DNA from 2 places in the Aliiglaciecola sp. 2_MG-2023 genome. Region 2 is predicted to be linked to the other one. Evidence: predicted binding sites of a transcription regulator. Region 2 holds the regulator's gene; the other holds the start of a gene.
What was found. Region 2 encodes sigma-54, which starts transcription at its own class of promoters, with help from an activator protein. Its sites were predicted from a motif close to GTTGGCACGNNNNTNGNNT; they were not measured.

Region 1 (8,225 bases), on a different contig from region 2:
GTGTCATGGCTAACGGGTTGGCGATAAAAGGGGTTTTCATAACATTTTCTACTACAGGGTGGCGACCTTGTTCGTAAAATATTCCCGTCTCTTCACTCATTTCAGGACAATGTAAGTCTAAGGCATCAGCTCTTTGTGCTAAATTACAAATTACGTCGAGTTCAGCTAATCCCATAGCGCATGCCATGAGTTCATTGAGTTGCGGTAGCAATAAATCAAACAACTGTTCATACAATTGTTTTTCTAAGGCTAATGCGCGTCCTTGACTGGTAAGGACTTTATCTTCGTGTTCCTTGAGCTCAGGAATGATATAACGCTCATTATTCTTGAGGGTTTGGCGGCGCACATAATCTGCAGGTACTTGATCCGCGTAACTGCGACTGACTTCAATATAGTATCCATGAACCTTGTTATAATTGACTTTTAGCGAGTGAATGCCGGTGCGTTCTTTTTCTCTGATTTCCAATTGCTCAAGGTAGTCTGTTGCACCTTTTGCTAAGTTTCGTAAATCATCTAACTCTTCATTGTAACCAGGAGCGATTACACCTCCATCACGGATTAATACCGGAGGGTTAACAATAATGGCTTTATTCAATAAGTCACTAAATTCAGGGAAGTTGTTGATATTTGTACTCAACGTCTGAAAATTTGAACCTAAATCGGCTAACTTGTTTTGAATTTCTGGCAGCATGTCAAATGCGTTGCTCAACCGAGAGAAATCTCTTGGTCGCGCTGAACGTAACGCCAACCTTGCTAAGCAGCGTTCCATATCGCCAACCGACTTCAGCATGTCGCGTAAGTCTTCGTATTCGCTTTGGTGTAAGGCTTGTATTTGTTGTTGACGGCTATTTATTACCTGCAAGTCGCGAATCGGGGTTTGAATCCAGCGTTTTAACAAGCGACTGCCCATTGGCGTGACAGTAAAATCTAAGATGCTTGCTAAAGTATGCTCAACGCCGCCAGATAAATTCAAGGTTAATTCTAGATTGCGCGTTGTGGCTGCATCCATGAGCACGGTATCGTCATTGTTTTGCAACTGAATATTGCGTATGTGTGGTAAAGCTGAGCGTTGGGTGTCTTTAACATATTGAACAATACAACCTGCAGCGCATATGGCAATTTTTGCGTCTTGAATTCCAAAGCCATTTAGTTCAGTGGTACCAAATTGCTGATTCAGTTGATTGCTGGCGGTTTGAAAATCAAATTCCCAAACTGGACGGCGACGCAGTCCAACTCGGTTGTCTATTAAGTGCAGGTGACTAAACCCTTCAGGGTAAAGTAATTCTGCCGGGTTACAGCGCTGTAATTCGGCTAAAAGCGCTTCTTCTCCAGACAATTCAGAAATACTAAAACGGCCACTTGTTATATCTAGAATAGCCACACCAAACACCTCTTTACGGGCAAAAACGGCGGCTAGTAAATTGTCTTGTTTATCTTCTAACAAGGCTTCATCAGTCACGGTTCCAGGGGTCACAATACGCTGTACTTGTCTTTCCACTGGGCCTTTGCTGGTCGCCGGATCTCCAACTTGTTCAACAATGGCCACTGACTGTCCCATTTTTACTAAACGGGCTAGGTAATTTTCAACTGCATGATAAGGCACGCCAGCCATAGGAATAGCATTACCACCAGATTTGCCTCTGGCAGTAAGAGAAATATCCAATAACTCGGATGCTTTTTTAGCGTCGTCAAAAAACAGCTCATAAAAATCCCCCATTCGATAAAACAAAAGAATGTCTGGATGCTCCGCCTTTATTGTTAAATATTGACGCATCATAGGGGTGTGACTATCTAGATCAGACTGTTTAACGCTATTACTCATTGAGGTTGCGATCTCTTTGCAGGTTGAGGTTATGTTCGGAATAAATAACTTAATCGAATTAAGGCAATTAAAAACAATTGGGCATTATAAGAAGTATGGGTTTTTTTTCTAGCAGTTGTTAGTACAATCTGCCAGATAAACATTGAAATGGAGCATATTTGCATTATGTTAACCGAATCTATAGAGCGGGTTTCCCAACAACTTGGACAACAGCTAAAAAGCAAAGGTTGGACGATTAGTAGCGCAGAGTCTTGTACAGGGGGCGGTGTCGCCTTTGCAATCACCAGTGTTGCGGGAAGCTCTGAGTGGTTTAAACAGTCTTTTGTTACCTATTCTAATGACGCTAAACAATCTTTATTAGGAGTGAGACAAGAAATCTTGATGTCATTTGGCGCAGTGTCTCTACAAACGGTTGAGCAGATGGCCTCTGGATGCGCACTAAAATCGCAAGCAGAAATTGGGGTTTCTATTAGTGGAATTGCAGGACCGGATGGGGGAACTGAAGATAAACCCGTTGGTTTAGTTTGGTTTGGTTTTTTTATCAACGGTGATATTTCTACTGAAAAGCAGATTTTTTCTGGGGATCGGCATCAAGTAAGACTTCAGGCCATTGAATTTGCATTGCAACAGACTAGCCAACGAATTAGCTAAGTCTAAACATGTATTTAGATAGTTACGCTGAATAACTTTGGATAGTATTTTTAACTTTCAAAAGCAGAAATTCGTAAAAAAAGTAAAACTGTACTTGTAACTGTATAATCATACAGTATACTTCTGGGCATAAACTTAACGTCAAGTTACTAATAAGTAAGTTCGTTGAACCCTTGTTTAATTTATCACGCTATTTTCGAAGGACATTCCGATGGACGATAATAAATCTCGCGCATTATCAGCTGCTCTAGGGCAGATTGAAAAACAATTTGGTAAAGGTGCAATTATGCGCCTCGGAGACAACCAAGCTTTAGATATTGAAGCTATTTCAACAGGTTCTTTGACGATTGATATCGCGTTGGGAATAGGCGGTCTTCCTTGTGGACGAGTCGTTGAGATATATGGTCCTGAATCATCAGGTAAAACAACGCTAACTTTGCAAGCTATTGCTGAAGCGCAAAAAATGGGTAAAACCTGTGCGTTTGTTGATGCAGAGCATGCCTTGGATCCTGTCTATGCAGGAAAGTTAGGGGTAAACATCGATGATCTTTTGGTTTCGCAGCCAGATACCGGTGAACAAGCATTGGAAATCTGCGATATGTTAGTTCGTTCTGGCGCAGTAGATGTTGTAGTCGTTGACTCAGTGGCTGCGTTAACGCCTAAAGCTGAGATCGAAGGTGATATGGGTGATTCTCATGTTGGTTTACAAGCACGTCTGATGTCACAAGCGCTACGTAAATTAACGGGTAACATTAAACGTTCAAATACTTTGGTAATCTTCATTAACCAAATTCGTATGAAAATTGGCGTTATGTTTGGTTCGCCCGAAACCACAACTGGTGGTAATGCACTTAAGTTCTATGCCTCTGTAAGACTAGATATTAGACGTATCGGTGCGATTAAAGACGGTGATGAAGTGGTTGGTAATGAAACCCGTGTGAAAGTTGTTAAAAACAAAGTCGCACCTCCATTTAAACAGGCTGAATTCCAAATTCTATATGGCCAAGGTATTTGTAAAGAAGCCGAACTTATTGATTTGGGTGTTAAGCAAAAGTTTGTTGAGAAGGCTGGAGCTTGGTATAGCTACAATGGCGAGCGTATCGGTCAAGGAAAAGCCAACGTGGTTAAGTATTTGAAAGAGCATACTGATATGGCTGACGATATCGAGAAGCGTCTGAGAGCAGAGTTGTTGCTGTCTAAAACAGTCAAACCAGAAGATCCTGTAGCTTCTGAGGATGTGTTGTAACCCTAACCTTATACACATCCCCTAAGCGTGAGTTCCCCGCTAATTTATTTAGCGGGGTTTTTTAATTTTCCTCCCTTTCAATATCCCAACAATGTAATCTTTCCAATTTTCGAGTAAATTTTTTACATTAGTAAAATAAAGCCTACTTAATTTTTATATTTCTGGCTTCTTGTCTCAATCATTTTGTTTTTTATTATTTTTATATCTATTTGATATTTATTAATAAAATCGATTTTTTATGGTGCTGTTTTAACTTCTACTAACTGTTTTTAAGAAATGGTGTGGTTTCTGCATTTACCTTAGTGCGTAACTCAACAACCAATGATTAACTTTGGTTATTTCTTTAAGTCATTAATAGGAGATTTTTATGAGTAATGAAGTAAAACAAGTGAACAAAGTAGCAGACGTGATTGAAGTGCTAAAAGCAGGCGCAGATTTTTATGAAGAAAGTATTGATAAAGCAACCCATGAGTCTGTAAAGCAAGTGTTTGCGAGAATGATGTTTGAGAAAAAAGCAGCAATCGAAGCACTTCAGCCTTTTGCGATTGCAGAGCAAGGTGACAAAGAAACTGGTGAGTCCATCGCCGTCAATGTACGCAACATGTACACAAAATTGGTAGGTTTTTTATCTTTTGATAAAGAGCATACCTATATTAGTCAACTTGAAGAGGTTGAGGACAAGACACTCGAAGTAATCGACGAGGCACTTGCAGAAAAGCAGCCTGATACATGTACGTTAGCCCTTAGAGAAATTCGAGGCACTATGCAAGCTTGTCATGACGAGATGAAAGCCCTGCAGGAACTCACTGCTTAACCGATAACTTAATGATAGCTAGCCGCTCATTGAGCGGCTTCTAATATTATTATCAACTAACAACAAATGAATCAAGAGGTAAATTATGGATATCATTAGGCTAATATTGGCTATTCTTTTACCCCCAGTTGGGGTGTTTTTACAGGTGGGCTTTAGTGGCGCATTTTTCTTAAATATATTGCTTACAATCCTCGGCTATTTGCCAGGCATAATTCACGCTGTTTGGATTATCGCTAAACGATAGATTGAATCTGCAATAGAGTTAAGTCCGTGTTGCAAAATATAATCTTGCTAGCGGACTGCTCCTATTCCTCTCCCAGAATTCCCCCAATGTGTTAATCCCATTTATCTTTTATCACTAACTCTGTAAAGAGAGGGAAATGATCAGAATCAATCGATGGCAGCCTTTTAATGTCAGCCAACATAAAATGTTGAGAATGAAAGAGGTGATCTAATGGCCATCTGATTATCGGGTAATCTGCATGAAAAGTGTTAAAGAAGCCGCGACCAATCCTTGGATCTTTTAATCCACTTAGTTTCCGAAAAGCTCTTGTGGTAGGTGACCAAGCTACGTCATTTAGATCTCCGGTGACTATTATTGGTTGTTTGGACGGCTCGACTTTATTGGCTATTAAAATGAGCTCTTTATCTCTGGGTTTTGCCGTGTCATTTTCAGTAGGTGAAGGCGGCGCTGGATGTAAAAAATGGAATTTAACTTTGACGCTTTCGGTAAATTTAATATGGCAATGAACAGAGGGAATATCTTTTTCAATTAATTCCAGTACCTCTAAATCCGATATTTCGTGTTTGCTGTAAACGTGCATTCCGTAGAGGTTATCTAATGGTTTATTTACTCTGAAGGGAAAGTCGGCATGAATGGGTTCCATTGCGTCTTGCCACCATTTGTTGGTCTCTAACGTAACAACAATATCTGGCTCGTATTGACGGATTAAATCAATTAGTTTTTGTGCCGATCTGTTGGGCATTAAAACGTTTGCAGTAATGACTTTAATAGATACCTTGGATTCAGTTGATGAGCTATCAGCGTGCTCCACTTCTTTTGGATATAAAAATGTGTAAGGCAGAATCCAAATTGACTGATAAATTAAGCTCGCTAAATTAACTATCAGCAGAGTGTACATTAGGTAGTCTTCGGTTAAGTATAAAACCATTAGTACGTTGATGATTATCAAGCAAACGATCTGAACCCTAGGAAATTCCCAGCTGCGACATAACCAATGATTACTCGGCAACAAGGGTAGCAAGGTTATCGCTACTAAAAAGCAGCTTGAACAGATAAGACCTATTTCCAAGATAGTGCTCTCAAAGATGGATGTAATTGTTGCAAAGGATATCAGAACTATTTACAAGGTTAACCCTATTTTTCAATAGAGCATGTTAGATGCTTATTCTAACTATCTGTTTTTTAATGACTTAGTTCTTTAATTCTCGATGGCATAGTCGTTGCAATTTTAAAAGTACTATACGCCATTTATGGGGCGATAGCATTCTAACTTTAAAAGGAGAACAAGATGACGAACCAAACGCAATCGGCAGCAAAGATGGCTAACGAAACAACTGCTAAGTCGGAGACTCCAATCGCAGATAAAATGACTGATGCGCTTCATCATTCAGTTGATTCCTTAGCAAAACAAGCTGCTAAAACTGAAGAAAAAGTGAGACACTCAGCAAGCGCCTCAGCTGAAACTCTATCGGAAAAACAGCAACAAGCGCAGGATTACTGGAATTCATCTGCAGTGGGCAAATTCACTAAAGAAAATCCACTTGCCACCGCCGGTATTGCATTTGCCGCAGGTATGGCTCTCACTGCATTTTTGAAAAGAAAGTAAACTGACGATGGTTGATGGTAACGCTCACCATAATGAAGAGTCTACAGCGCCTAAAGATGACGCTGTAGATTTTTCGGACCTGCAGGCCTATTGGTCTAGAGTATGGGATGCGCAAAAAGAGCAAATTAGCAAAGCCAAGTCGTTGGCTGTTCAGGAGTTAACGCTATCAGGTAAAGCACTATTGCTTAGCGCAGTTTGTGTTTTGTTGCTGGTGGGGATCAGTTTAATCATTTGGACGACACTGCTACTGACACTTGGATATGGAGCACATGCCTTTGGCGTGCATTGGCTGATAGTTGCCTTGTCGTTAATTGTCATCAATGTATTAATGTTCTGGGTCATACATCGAATTTTCAAAAATGCGATTCGTTCAATTGGTTTATCAACCACGATCAAGACTTTATTTGAGCCTAGAAGTGAAAATTCATCCGCGCAAAACTATCCACTAAGACGAGAAAAATAAGGCGATTAACATGTTAGATTTATTAGCTAATCAAAAAGCCATCGTTGAAAACAAAGCTGAGCTGTATAAAGTGTCGAAAGACATCAAACGTCACGCTTTAGATAAGGCACAGGATCAATCTAAACATTGGATTAGCTCACCTCGAGGTCTGTTGGCATCTTTTGTGGCTGGTTCTATTTATGAATTGCAATCCAGTTCAGACTCAAACTCCACTAGAACTATAATCAGTCTATTGTTACGAGCTATTTAGCCTTTCGCTTTTTTTACTATTAATTTAGCTCGTCAACCCCCGCATTTAAAATCTAAGTATAAATTACAAGCCAATAAGCAATTTTTTCTTATCTACGCGAACGCAATTTTATCAGGTGTTGTTTAAATCTGTTTTAATTGACTTAAGTTATTGTTTATATTGATAATATCTGTTTTATGAGATCTATTAATTGTCCTTTCATTTTGGTATCAAAACTGCAAAACAGTCTATAAGTTAAAAGTGCAGAGAATAGGATATCGCAATGAAAAAGTTAACGTTATTTTCGGTAATTATTGTGGCAATTTTAAGTTCGGCAATGGTGATTGGGCAAACCGAACCTGTACCTGAAACTAAACCTGATCCTGTGATTCATTTATTGAAAAATTTTGAGCAAAGGTTACAGAGGGTGGATAAAACGAAACAAGACCGCAATAGTCGACTGCGTCTCCAGCGTGCTGAATATTATTATTACTCTTCAAAACGCTTTCATCAATCAAATTGGCAAGCCCAGGCTTTGGATCATGCGCAAAGAGGCCTACGATTATTAGATTTAAGAGAAGGTAATATTCAAACTTCTTCAACTGGTTCAGCTTTACTTAGCTCTGGATCGTTCACACCGCAATCAGAAGCTGCATCAGCCAAAATATAGGTAAAAAGGTTACCAGGTTAGATAGCGGCGGCGCTTAGCGTTGATAGACTATTTACGGGCGTTGCAGATGCCATTGCTAATCGACCTCGCCAATGAGCTAAGGATTGTTCGCTTGCTGTTACGGCTTTAATCACATTCAACATTTGTATCGAGGCATCAGAGATACGCATACCCTTATTGGTAGTTGCTAGTACCAGACGCGTCATCTCCGGTTGTTCAATTTTTAACGTTTTGACTACCTTGCTTTCTTCTAAATGGTACATTGCTGAGGAAGGTAAAATCATTAAACCTTCACCTTGAATTACTTGCCTTAAACCTGTCATCAGTTGCCCTGAATAGGCTTTATTATGTTTTAAGGCAACGCCTGTGGTGAGTTCATAAGTGTTTATTAATTGTCCCAGTGCGTCTTTTAAACCAGGGGTTAATAGTTCAAATTGGCTCAACTCCCAAAAATTCACTGTATCTCGGTTAAGCAATTGT
Region 2 (8,225 bases):
GTGGCATCTATACTTGAGTCTGCTAACGCCAAACGACATAGAATTGAATTCCCCGCAAAAGCAAGCAAGGCTATGCCAATGTATACGACGAGCTGTGCAATCGATTTAATCGTTTTATTTCCTAAAACTAAACAAGCAACAAAGTGGCTGTACCTAAAAAGGCAAAAATACCTACGACGTCAGTAATGGTGGTTAAAATTACACTTCCTGCTAGGGCAGGATCTATTTTCAACTTTTTCATTACCAATGGTAAGGTTGCTCCGGCTAAACCAGCGGCAACCATATTGATCATCATGGCAAAGGCAATGACTCCTCCTAACATCCAATCTTGTTTCCAAATGGCAATGACCGATGCAATTAACACCGCCCAAATCGCACCATTAAAAAATCCAATGGCTAATTCTTTGCTCACCAACCATCTTGAGTTATCAGCACTTACGTGGCCTAGCGCCATACCACGAATAACCAAGGTTAGTGTTTGATTGCCTGCTACTCCGCCCATACTTGGGACAATTGTATTGAGAATAGCTAACACTGCCATTTGGCTTAGTGTTGCTTCAAAAAGATCACTTACGGCTGCGGCAAGAAGTGCCGTTACTAGATTTACGGCCAACCATACTGAACGCCGCTGCGTACTTTGCAATACCGGGGCGAAGGTATCTTCTTCATCATCCAAACCGGCCATACTCATCATAGAGTGTTCGGCGTCTTCGCGAATAATATCCACTACATCATCTATGGTGATACGACCCAATAGTTGTCGGCTAGAATCGACTACCGGTGCTGACAGCCAGTTATAGCGTTCGAATAATTTTGCCACTTCTGTTTCTGGCATATCAACGGGGATGGCTTCAGCTTCCTCATCCATAATATCTTCAATACTGGAGTCTGGCAGAGCCGTTAGAAGCTTAGTGACTGGTACAGTTCCAATTAAGGTGTCATTTCGACTCACAACATAAAATGTGTCAGTGCTTTCTGGAATTTCACCTTTGAGTCGCAAGTAACGCAGAATGACATCAATGTTTACATCGCTGCGTAGGGTTATGGTGTCGGTATTCATAATGAACCCGGCGGTATCCTCACCATAAGAAAGGGCTTTTTCTGCGCGCTGACGGTCTTGCTCATCCATCGATTTCAGCACGTCTTTTGAGACCGATTGCGGTAAACTGCTTAACGTTTCCGCTAAGTTATCAATCTCCATGTCTTCTAGGGCATCAACAACTTTGTCTGGAAGCATTTGTCCGATGATGCCATTACGTACATCTTCGGACAGTTCTTCTAATACATCGCCATAAAAATCGGAGTCCAACATTTCCCACAGTTCAGTTCTTGATTTGCTTGGGGAAGACTCTAGAAGAAGGGCGATGTCGCAAGCTGGCATGTCGTGAATTGTTTTGCGGACATGCATAAAGCGACCACTGGCCAAGGCTTGATTGATAGCCTTCAGTTGTCGTTGGGCGTGTTTAACCTCTAATGCTTCTGCCATGAATATGCAGCTCAATGAAAAAACTACTAATACTAATAGTCTAGAGGACTAAGGGCAGCAGGTCAGCAATTATTTGCACATTGCTTAACTATTCGTTTTCGTGAAATTTCTCAACTATGAGTTTTTCAATCGCGGCAAGGGCGTGTTCAGCATCGACTCCTTCGCTAATGACGTTAACTTCTTTGCCTTGGGAGCTTTCTAACATCATCAAGCCCAATACACTATTTGCGGAAGCCGATTTCTCCCCTTGAACTAGGGTAACAACGGCATCAAATTGATTGGCTACTTTGACTAATTCAGTAGCCGCTCTTGCGTGTAATCCAAGTTTGTTAACGATGACTATTTGCTTTTCAAATCGATTCATCGATTTAACTCTCGGTGCCTTATTTGAACATCTGGGTGAGACGCTGAAAATGTTTTAGCGAGTGACTCAGCCACATAAACTGAGCGATGTTGGCCTCCAGTACAACCGATTGCTACTGTCACGTAACTACGATTGTTTCTTTCTAGATGAGGAAGCCAAGTTGAAATGAGATTTTGAATTTGCCAGATAAATTTCGTCACTATTGGCTGTGAGCCTAAAAATATCTCGACCGGAGAGTCTAATCCACTGAGGTGCTTTAAGTCTGGCTCCCAATGTGGGTTAGGTAAAAATCGCGCATCGAATACATAATCGGCGTCTTTAGGAATGCCGTATTTAAAACCGAAGGATTCAAATACCAAAACTAGCCTAGAGCTTTTCTTGCCTAGAATTCGCTCTCGAACCAATTCAGCTAATTGATGCACCGAAAGTTTGTCTGTATCTAGATATAAGTCGGCGCGTTCCGCAATAGGGGCTAACAGTTGACCCTCTGCCTGAATCGCATCCGAAAGAGATTTGTTTTGACGAGATAACGGATGCAGTCGACGAGTTTCGCTGAAGCGTTTTATCAGCATGTCATCACTGGCATCTAAATAGACTATGGTCATGTCCCAAGTGGCAGGCAAATAATCAAGAATTTCGACTAATTCACCAGGTACCTTGGGAAGGTTTCTAACATCGATACTCACGGCCACTTGGTCATATTCATCCATAACCGTATGGGTTAGAGTCGGTAATAGGTTAACTGGGATATTGTCGACACAATAGTAACCTAAGTCTTCTAAAGACCTCAGTGCAATAGACTTTCCTGAACCAGAGCGGCCACTAATAATTATCAGTTTCATGCAACGATTGCCTCGTATAACTGAGCATTATCTTCTGCACGACGAATACGTTTCAGAATTTCCTTATCACTTAATTTTGTCGCGATGGTTGCTAAGGTTTGCAGGTGTCCGGCGGCTTTATCTTCAGGTACTAAAATTGCGAAAAATATGTCCACAGGACAATTATCCACAGCGTCAAAGTTGATAGAAGGATCACTGGTGATTAGAACTGCGACCACATCCTTTAAACCCGAAAGTCTACCGTGTGGCAATGCAATACCATTCCCGATTCCTGTGCTGCCCATCTTTTCGCGGCTAACCAGACTATTTAAAATCGTTGTCTGATCAATGTCATCGATTTTTTCTGCCGCTATCAGGCTGATAGTTTCAAGAATTCGTTTTTTACTTGTCCCCTGGACTGCACAACTTGTGCAGTCAGGGGAAAGGATGTCTTTAATTTCCATTAATTAATCTAATATATGTTAATGACGCTTAATTTTTTCCTTGTGCTTGATTACCTGTCGATCAAGCTTATCTATCAATCCGTCAATTGCTGCGTACATATCGTTGTGCTCTGAGGTTGCAAATACTTCACCTCCGCTAAGATGAACTGTCGCTTCAGCTTTTTGATTAAGCTTCTCGACATTAAGAATGACATGGACATTGTTGATATGATCAAAATGCCTTTCTAGCTTTGTAAATTTATTGTCTACATAATCTCGCAAAGAATCTGTAATTTCTACATGATGGCCAGTAAGGTTAATTTGCATATTAGCGTATTCCTTCTGTTGTTGAGCCTACAGCAGGCTCTTGCGTTGGTTAGACGGTGGGATCGATAAAGACTCCCGGTATTTTGCTATTGTCCTACGGGCGACCTGAATACCTTGGTCTGCCAGTAGATCAGCAATCTTACTGTCGCTAAGAGGCTTGGTAGGAAGCTCTGCTGCGACGAGTTTTTTAATTAATGCGCGAATTGCCGTTGAGGAGCACTCTCCTCCAGAATCAGTTGCTACATGGCTGGAGAAAAAGTATTTAAGTTCATAAATTCCTCTAGGCGTATGCATATATTTCTGTGTGGTAACACGGGAAATAGTTGATTCATGCATATCTACCATTTCTGCGACATCATTTAACACCATTGGTTTCATCATTTCAGGTCCATGCTCAAAAAAACCAACCTGCTGCTGAACAATGCAGTTTGCGACTTTGAGTAAAGTGTCATTACGACTCTCTAGACTTTTTATAAACCACTTGGCTTCTTGCATATGCGACCGAATAAATTGACTATCACTGGTGTTTTTAGCGTTCCGGCTCATTGCCGCATATTGCTGATTTACATTCAGCTTAGGCAAACTATCGGGATTTAGCTCAACTTGCCAACGACCATTTTTCTTCATCACTGAAACATCTGGAATGACGTATTCAGATTCACCGATTAACAATGAACTACCAGGGCGTGGATTGAGTGTTTGCAATAACCGCATAGCTTCTCGTAATTCGTCTTCTTTTAGACGAGTTTTACGCATTAAAGTTCGGTAATCTTTACTGCCTAATAAGTCAGCATATTCGCTGATCAATAACTTAGCTTCATTTAACCAAGGGGTGTCAGGTGCAAATTGATTCATTTGTACCATTAAACATTCTTGCGGATTTCTTGAGCCTGAACCAATAGGGTCGAACATTTGAATACGTTTTAAAACGCATTCCACCTCATCAAGTTCAACCTCTTCATGGTCGAGACTAGCAAGAACATCTTCGGTGCTGATAGTGAGGTAACCAGACTCATCAATAGAGTCGATAATTGCGATTGCTATGGCAGTATCAACTTCAGAAAAAGGCGTTAAGCGCATCTGCCACAATAGGTGATCTTGAATATTTTCGGTTGTTTCACCTTGGAAAATTTGGTCGTCATCGCCGCCACTACCACCGCTTATTGAGGCGGGGGCTGAGGAGGCACTGATATATTCGTCCCATGTGCTATCTATGGGTAATTCGTCTGGGATATCTGCTTTTTCTAATGCCTCGTTTGTATCCATGGAATCAGAACTTGCGGATACCGTCTCCTCTGAGAACTTGTCATTACTGTCTGCTAAAGCGGAATCCCCAGTAGGGATATCTGAACCGTCTTCTACTTCTAAAAGTGGATTCGATTCTAACGCTTCCTGTATTTCCTGTTGTAAATCCAGCGTTGATAATTGCAATAGACGTATAGCCTGTTGCAATTGAGGCGTCATTGTTAGTTGCTGGCTGAATTTTAATTGTAACGAGGGTTTCATTTAGTTTTTTTATTCTTACTTGTTTAGCCACAAAGCTTTGGTTAAAAACAACATACCTCTACTATAGCTTGAATTGCTCGCCAAGGTATACATCTCTGACTTGTTGATTATTTAAAACTTCTTCTGCGGTTCCAGAAGCTATCAATTCACCATGACTCACAATATACGCTTTTTCACACACGTCTAGCGTTTCACGCACATTATGATCAGTTATTAATACACCAATACCTCTATCGCGTAGGTGTTGAATTATTTTTTTTATATCGTTTACTGAAATCGGGTCAACACCAGCAAAGGGTTCATCCAATAGAATAAACTCAGGGGCGGCCGCTAATGCACGAGCGATCTCGACTCTTCTGCGCTCCCCGCCTGATAAACTCATGCCAAGGCTGTTACGAATATGGTTAATATTGAATTCATCCAATAATGCATCCGCTTGCTCTTCTCGCTGATCAGAACTTAATTCTTTTCGGGTTTGCAAAATTGCCATGATATTTTGGTAAACGGTTAACTTACGAAATATAGATGATTCTTGAGGAAGATAACCAATTCCTTTTCGTGCACGGATGTGCATGGGTTGTAAGGTTAACTCGGTCTGATCAATATAAATCTCGCCTTTATCGAGTGGCACTAACCCAACAATCATATAGAAGGTGGTCGTTTTACCAGCACCATTGGGACCTAACAGGCCAACAATCTGTCCAGTAGAAACTTCAATGCTTACATCTCGCACCACTTGCCGAGATTTATAAGACTTCGCTAAATTGGTCGCTTTTAACGTTGCCATTAAGGTTTTTCATCCTGCAACTTGTCTTGCTCTTCTTCAGTTTTTTTAGTGTCGTCAGTTTGCCGATTGCGAATGCTTTCGGGTTGGAAAATGGCAGTGACACCGCCTTCTGCGTTGCCGTCACTTTCTGCTATCAATTGCTCTAATTCCATATTAAATTGAATCGATTCACCTTTAACAAGGCTACTATCCTGATTTAATTCGGCTGCACCATTGAGTGTCAGAGTACGATTCGATACTTCATATTTAATTTCATTGGCCGCGGCGCTAATATTACTGCCATCATCGAGGGTTTGGCTGTATTTTGCTGGTTTACCTCGGGCAATAAAAACTTCTTTACCTTCCCCTAAACCCGCAATAACCTCGACTTCGTCAGCCAAAATTTCAAGGCTACCTTGGGTGATTTTGACGTCTTTTCTAAATATCGACGTTTTGGTTTTGCCATCAAAAAAATTCGACTTTGAGTCAACTTTGATTGGCAAGCTAAAATCGTTCTCACCGGCAATAATAGCGGCGCTGAACATTAAGCTAATAAATAAAGCGCTAACGCGGCGCATATTGAGTTTGCACATGATTTTTAAGTTCATATTCCTGTGTAGTTAAATTTGCTACAAAACCGTTACTTTTAACAATGAAATCTTTCCCGTTTATCTCAACCGGTTCGTCAGACATCATTGTTTTATCGACTAAATTAATTTCTAAAAACTGGGTTCTGATTGTTTGCACAAATCCCGATTCATCGAGGCTTCTAATCTCTACATCAGTTTCTAATTGAATTCGATTATCTTCATACAGCGTGCCTTCCTCAGCTTCTACATGCCAAGGCGTTTGCTCATCGGAAACATAGATGGTGTATTTAGGTTGGCTGAATAAAGTGAAGCCTAGGATTTGATAATGTTCCATTTTAAGCGCGAATACCTGATGATTCACTTCGCCGTTTTCATTGTAAAGAGTGCTGCGCATATTTCTCGCCTGATAATTAGGCTGCCAGGAATCTTCATTACTAGAATCTGTCTGTTCTGGATCTGAACCCATCCACCCTGGCACATATACCATCAAGACTAGCACAAACAAGATGCCAATGCTTAGGGTGATACGATTCATACACTACTACCGTAAATACGATTTAATTTGTTGTTGGCAAACAAAATTAGATCACAGATTTCTCTCACTGCGCCAGCACCACCAGTTGTTTTAGTGACATATTCTGCCACTGATTTCACATATGGGTGGCCATTAGGAACACTGATCGACACACTGCTTTGTTCAAACATACCTACATCAGGCATATCATCACCCATTGACGCGATATTCTCTTTTTTCAGGTTTAATCCCGTTTTGAGTTTATGTACTGCGGTCTTTTTGTCTTCGACACCTTGAATGATCAGAGACACGCCTAGGGCTGACATTCTATTTTCCACAATGGCGGACTGGCGACCAGTGACTATTGCCACATCAATGCCAATTTCCAACATTGACTTTACGCCATAGCCATCAAGTGTATGAAACGCTTTAAGTTCTTCACCATTGTTTCCCATAAAAATGCTGCCATCAGAGAAGATGCCATCTACGTCACACACCAGTAATTTAATTTTACTAAGCTTATTAATGAAATGGTTATTAACTGGACCATAAAGGGTTTCAATAATTGACACTAAACAACTCCGGCTTTTAGTAACATATGCATATTTAATGCGCCAACTGGCTTATTTTCATGATCTACTGCAAACATTGAATTGATACTGTATTTCTCCATCAAATTAAGTCCTTCAACTGCTAACATTTCCGGTCGACCCGTTTTGCTGTTAGCTGTCATTACCTCAGAAACTGGGGTTGAGTGTATATCAATCCTATCGTCAAGGATGCGGCGCAAGTCACCATCTGTAAAAATCCCAACCAACTTGCCAGTTTCGTCTATTATTCCTGTCATTCCTAGCCCTTTTCGAGAAATTTCGAACAAAGCATTGCGCACGGTTTGATCTAATTTCACTAAGGGTAACTCATCACCTGTATGCATGATATCTGCAATTGTTAATAACAGCCTACGACCTAAGCTTCCACCTGGATGAGACAGCGCAAAATCGGCGGAGGTAAACCCACTGGCGTTTAATAATGCTATAGCTAATGCATCACCCATTGCCAAAGTTGCAGTCGTACTGGCGGTTGGTGCTAACCCTAACGAACAGGCTTCTTGTTCTACCTTAATACACAGTACTTCATCAGAGTGTTTACCTAACGAGCTGGTAGTACTGTTTGTCATTGAAATGATGGGGACTTCCATTCGTTTAACCACGGGGATTAAATTCAGTAACTCCGCCGTTTCACCAGAGTTAGAAATAGCCAACAATACATCCTGGTTGGTTATCATCCCTAAATCACCATGGTTAGCTTCTCCAGGATGCATGAAAAAGGCGGGGGTGCCAGTGCTGGCTAGCGTGGCGGCAATTTTATGGCCTATATGACCTGATTTCCCCATGCCACAAACAACCAC

Region 1: the regulator sigma-54 is predicted to act here: its motif matches at 5,985-6,003, upstream of Q4567_RS12475 (DUF883 domain-containing protein).

Annotation. Positions count from the first base shown of each region.
Region 1 covers NZ_JAUORY010000010.1:152,686-160,910, forward strand. Annotated here, with positions in the region: gene mutS (DNA mismatch repair protein MutS) at 1-1,822, opposite strand, end outside; gene Q4567_RS12450 (CinA family protein) at 1,988-2,473, shown strand; gene recA (recombinase RecA) at 2,685-3,719, shown strand; gene Q4567_RS12460 (PA2169 family four-helix-bundle protein) at 4,087-4,533, shown strand; gene Q4567_RS12465 (YqaE/Pmp3 family membrane protein) at 4,619-4,777, shown strand; gene Q4567_RS12470 (endonuclease/exonuclease/phosphatase family protein) at 4,869-5,675, opposite strand; gene Q4567_RS12475 (DUF883 domain-containing protein) at 6,066-6,383, shown strand; gene Q4567_RS12480 (hypothetical protein) at 6,391-6,846, shown strand; gene Q4567_RS12485 (hypothetical protein) at 6,857-7,096, shown strand; gene Q4567_RS12490 (hypothetical protein) at 7,359-7,745, shown strand; gene Q4567_RS12495 (LysR family transcriptional regulator) at 7,763-8,225, opposite strand, start outside.
Region 2 covers NZ_JAUORY010000020.1:73,051-81,275, forward strand. Annotated here, with positions in the region: gene Q4567_RS17265 (DMT family transporter) at 1-68, opposite strand, end outside; gene mgtE (magnesium transporter) at 128-1,486, opposite strand; gene Q4567_RS17275 (HPr family phosphocarrier protein) at 1,575-1,850, opposite strand; gene rapZ (RNase adapter RapZ) at 1,847-2,692, opposite strand; gene ptsN (PTS IIA-like nitrogen regulatory protein PtsN) at 2,689-3,135, opposite strand; gene hpf (ribosome hibernation promoting factor) at 3,154-3,441, opposite strand; gene Q4567_RS17295 (RNA polymerase factor sigma-54) at 3,469-4,947, opposite strand; gene lptB (LPS export ABC transporter ATP-binding protein) at 5,009-5,734, opposite strand; gene lptA (lipopolysaccharide transport periplasmic protein LptA) at 5,734-6,291, opposite strand; gene lptC (LPS export ABC transporter periplasmic protein LptC) at 6,278-6,838, opposite strand; gene kdsC (3-deoxy-manno-octulosonate-8-phosphatase KdsC) at 6,835-7,389, opposite strand; gene Q4567_RS17320 (KpsF/GutQ family sugar-phosphate isomerase) at 7,389-8,225, opposite strand, start outside.